2 regions of the Pseudoalteromonas sp. SG43-4 genome follow, and region 1 is predicted to be linked to the other one. Evidence: predicted binding sites of a transcription regulator. Region 1 holds the regulator's gene; the other holds the start of a gene.
What was found. The regulator NrdR, encoded in region 1, represses ribonucleotide reductase genes. The targets are predictions, from matches to a motif close to AAACACNANATNTNGTGTTT.
Positions count from the first base shown of each region.

Region 1 (2,179 bases):
TGATCCACTTACTTTGCCCATTTTTAAGCGCCGTTTTACCATCAATACTCGCTGCCATTTTGCAAATCACATAAGGTAAGCCTTGTTCCATACGCTTAAAAAAGCCAACGTTAAGTGCGCGAGCTTGTGATTCGAGTAACCCGTAAGCAACGTCAATACCCGCGTCGCTCAGTATTTTAAGGCCTTTGCCAGCAACTTGTGGATTTGTATCAACCATAGCAGCAATTACTTTTACCACACCGGCAGCTTTTAAGCCTTCGGCGCACGGTGGCGTACGGCCATAATGACTACACGGTTCAAGCGTTACATAAGCCGTTGCACCTTGTGCATTTTTTCCAGCGACAGCCAGTGCATTTACTTCTGCATGACCTTGACCAGCTAATTGATGGAACCCCTCACCAATTATTTGATTATTTTTAACTAAAACACAGCCAACATTAGGGTTAGGTGTGGTAGTAAACCGACCTTTTTTGGCAAGCTCTATGGCGCGTGCCATATACATTTCATCATGTTCAGTAAAAGTAGTTTGGTTAAGCATTTATTATACCAATTGCGTTAAATAAGTGGTCCATTATAGCGCTAAGAAAATAGCGCAATAACAAGGCTAAAATTATGACATATAGTTGTTCTATATGAATAATTTTTAACGCAGTGAGTGCGCTATTTAATGCGATAGAATGATCATATTTTTAATAAAATTGGTATTACTCCCCTAAGCGGGCAATTTCTTCGCCAAATTCACGTATGTCTTCAAACGAGCGATATACAGAGGCAAATCTTACGTACGCTACTTTATCGAGCTTCTTGAGGGCTTCCATAATGCATTCACCAACCAAATGGCTTGAAATTTCTCGCTCACCTGTAGCACGCAACTGCGATTTTATTATATTCACTACTTCGTCTACTTGCTCTGTGCTCACTGGACGTTTTTCGAGTGCGCGATTTAAGCCATTTAATAATTTATCTTCGTTAAATGGTTCGCGGCTGCCGTCTTGTTTAATAACACGAGGCATAACCAGTTCAGCGCCTTCAAATGTAGTAAAGCGCTCATGGCAGTCGTTGCACTCACGGCGCCTGCGAACTTGATGGCCTCCACCAACAAGGCGTGAGTCAATAACTTTAGTATCTTTTGCGGTACAAAATGGACAATGCATAGCTCGGTACTTCCGTTTTAAAACAAAAAAGGCCGCTATTTAGCGGCCTTTAATCTTAGCAAAAAAATAGGGTCTGTTGACCTTTCAGGATTAAATTTGTTCTATCTAGGGGCGATTTAATCGCGGCGCGAGGTTTGTAACCTAGTGGGCTAAGTAAAAACCGAGCAAAGCTTCCGCGTCCTGCTCACGCCCCTTACCTACATCCATGTAGGCAACAAAGAGTAAATCGCCCCTAGGACGAACCCGAGGGCAGTGCATGTTTGGCATTTATGCTGCGTTATCGCCTATTTGTGTGGAGTAACCACACTACATAGACTCTGCCTTGCCTAAAAACCAAACATACTACTGCAAATTAAACCTCGAAAGATAAACAGGCCCCTAGCCTATGTGATCTAAATTACTGCTGCTTATGCAATTAAGCGTATACAGGTAATTTTGCACAAATTGCTTTAACTTTTTCTTTAACTTGCGCCTGTACAGATTCATCAGTGATGTTATCTAGTACGTCACAAATCCAGCCAGCAAGCTCTTTTGATTCTTCTTCTTTGAAACCACGACGAGTGATTGCAGGAGAACCAATACGCAAACCAGATGTTACAAACGGAGAACGTGGATCGTTTGGCACTGAGTTTTTGTTAACTGTGATGTTAGCGTTACCAAGGGCTGCATCTGCATCTTTACCAGTAATATCTTTATCGATTAAATCGAGTAGGAATAAGTGGTTTTCAGTTTTGTCAGATACAATTTTGTAGCCGCGCTCTTGCATTACAGCAACCATTGCTTTTGCGTTTTTAACAACTTGTGTTTGGTATACTTTAAATTCTGGTTGAAGCGCTTCTTTAAATGCCACTGCTTTTGCTGCAATAACATGACATAAAGGACCACCTTGGCCACCAGGGAAAACTGCGCTGTTAAGCTTTTTATAGATTGCTTCGTCGCCACATGCAGAGATAATTAAACCACCACGAGGACCAGCAAGTGTTTTATGCGTAGTTGTAGTTACAACATGTGCATGAGGAACTGGG
Region 1 is NZ_JACJFB010000007.1:21,156-23,334, forward strand. It holds gene ribD (bifunctional diaminohydroxyphosphoribosylaminopyrimidine deaminase/5-amino-6-(5-phosphoribosylamino)uracil reductase RibD) at 1-538, opposite strand, end outside; gene nrdR (transcriptional regulator NrdR) at 705-1,154, opposite strand; gene glyA (serine hydroxymethyltransferase) at 1,570-2,179, opposite strand, start outside.

Region 2 (2,179 bases), on a different contig from region 1:
GAAGTTAGCTTAATGGCTAACTCTCAAGCCCCCCTCCCCCTTATTGAGTACGAAGCATTTTTATTTGATTTAGACGGCACTCTACTCGACACCGCTGATGATTTAGGTGCGGCTTTAAATGCAGTTCTCATTAATAATAAAATAGAGCCTGTTAGTAGTGATGTATACCGTCCTGCGGCATCTAACGGCGCAGGCGCATTATTAGAGGCTGGTTTTAAAGAGTTATGGGACACACAACCTCAAAGCGAGCTTATTAAGCAATTAGTTGACGAATACGCTGCAAACATAGCAAATCACACGCATTGCTTCAGCGGTGTTGAATCGTTGCTTATTGCCCTTGATCAGAAAAAGATCAAATGGGGGATCATGACTAACAAACCAGGGTTTTTAACTGATCCTTTAGTGGCAGCAATTCCCGCATTGAAAAATGCTAGTGTAGTAATAAGTGGCGACACCTTAGCTGAAGCTAAGCCATCCCCTTTACCGCTGCTACACTGTGCAAAGCTTATGGGAGTGCAACCAAAACGCTGTTTGTACATTGGTGATGCACAGCGAGACATACAAGCAGGCAAAGCCGCAGGTATGCGCACAGCAACGGCACTTTGGGGTTACATACCAAGTATTGATGAAGCCAACAGCTGGAATGCTGATTTTAACTGGCAAAGCCCAATTGATGGTTTTAACCATATATAGTGCCATGTTAATTAATAAACACTATATATTGTGATTGTGTTAGTTTTTACGCAAAGCTTGCTGATAAAAAAAGCAGTCAAAATTTATTTTTAAAATGCGTAAATTTAGCAGATCATTAGTTGATTTTTGCATATTTCAACTTAAATGATTGTTCGAAGGTGAGTATCTACTAACACAAATACGTTATCCCGAAGTTATCCACAAATAGGGGCAATTATGTCCCTTGCAAAACAACTCAGACCACACTATCTTGTGATCTCTAAATTGAACAACACCAGATATTGTGGCCAAATGTTATTCAATTAAATTCGCAAATATGGCGAAACTTATAATAAATGAGTATATACCTTGCCCCGGCGAGGTATAAAGCATTGGTCAAAATACATAATTCCCAAGGAATACAGGCAAATGAACCAACAGTTATCTGTAAGCAAACGTGACGGGCGTAAAGAGCCTCTTGATCTGGATAAGATCCATCGCGTTATTGAGTGGGCCGCCGAAGGTTTAAATAACGTTTCGGTTTCGCAAGTTGAATTAAAGTCGCACATTCAGTTTTACGACGGTATTCGTACTAAAGACATTCACGAAACCATCATTAAAGCAGCAGCGGATCAGATTTCAAAAGAATCGCCTGATTATCAATACTTAGCTGCACGTTTAGCTGTATTCCATTTACGTAAAAAAGCGTACGGTCAATTTGAGCCACCACGTTTATTTGACCACGTAACAAAAATGGTTGGCGATAAACGCTATGATGCTCATTTACTAGTAGATTACACAGAGCAAGAGTTAGATGAGCTTGATGCATACCTTGATCATTCTCGCGATCTTAACTTTAGCTACGCTGCTGTAAAGCAACTTGAAGGTAAGTATCTCGTTCAAAACCGTGTATCGGGTGAAATATACGAAAGTGCACAGTTTTTATATATTTTAGTTGCAGCAAGCTTATTTTCAGATTACCCACGTGAAACACGTACTGATTACATTAAACGTTTTTACGATGCAGTATCTTTATTTAAAATATCTCTACCAACGCCAATTATGTCGGGTGTACGTACGCCTACTCGCCAGTTTAGCTCATGTGTATTGATTGAATGTGGCGACAGCCTTGATTCAATCAATGCAACGTCGTCAGCTATTGTTAAATACGTTTCACAACGTGCGGGAATTGGTATTAATGCAGGTAGAATACGTGCGCTAGGTAGCCATATTCGTAACGGCGAAGCGTATCACACAGGTTGTATCCCTTTTTATAAGCACTTTCAAACAGCGGTTAAAAGTTGTTCACAAGGTGGTGTACGTGGCGGCGCAGCAACATTATTCTACCCGCTTTGGCATTTAGAAGTAGAGAACCTACTTGTACTTAAAAATAACCGTGGTGTAGATGACAACCGCGTTCGCCACCTAGATTACGGCGTACAGTTTAATAAATTAATGTACTCTCGTTTAATTAAAGATGATTACATTACATTATTTAGCCCATCAG
Region 2 is NZ_JACJFB010000001.1:269,392-271,570, forward strand. It holds gene ubiG (bifunctional 2-polyprenyl-6-hydroxyphenol methylase/3-demethylubiquinol 3-O-methyltransferase UbiG) at 1-13, shown strand, start outside; gene H5160_RS01230 (HAD family hydrolase) at 13-693, shown strand; gene nrdA (class 1a ribonucleoside-diphosphate reductase subunit alpha) at 1,102-2,179, shown strand, end outside.
Region 2: a site for NrdR is predicted at 963-982, ahead of nrdA (class 1a ribonucleoside-diphosphate reductase subunit alpha). Genes of this name have one in related genera too.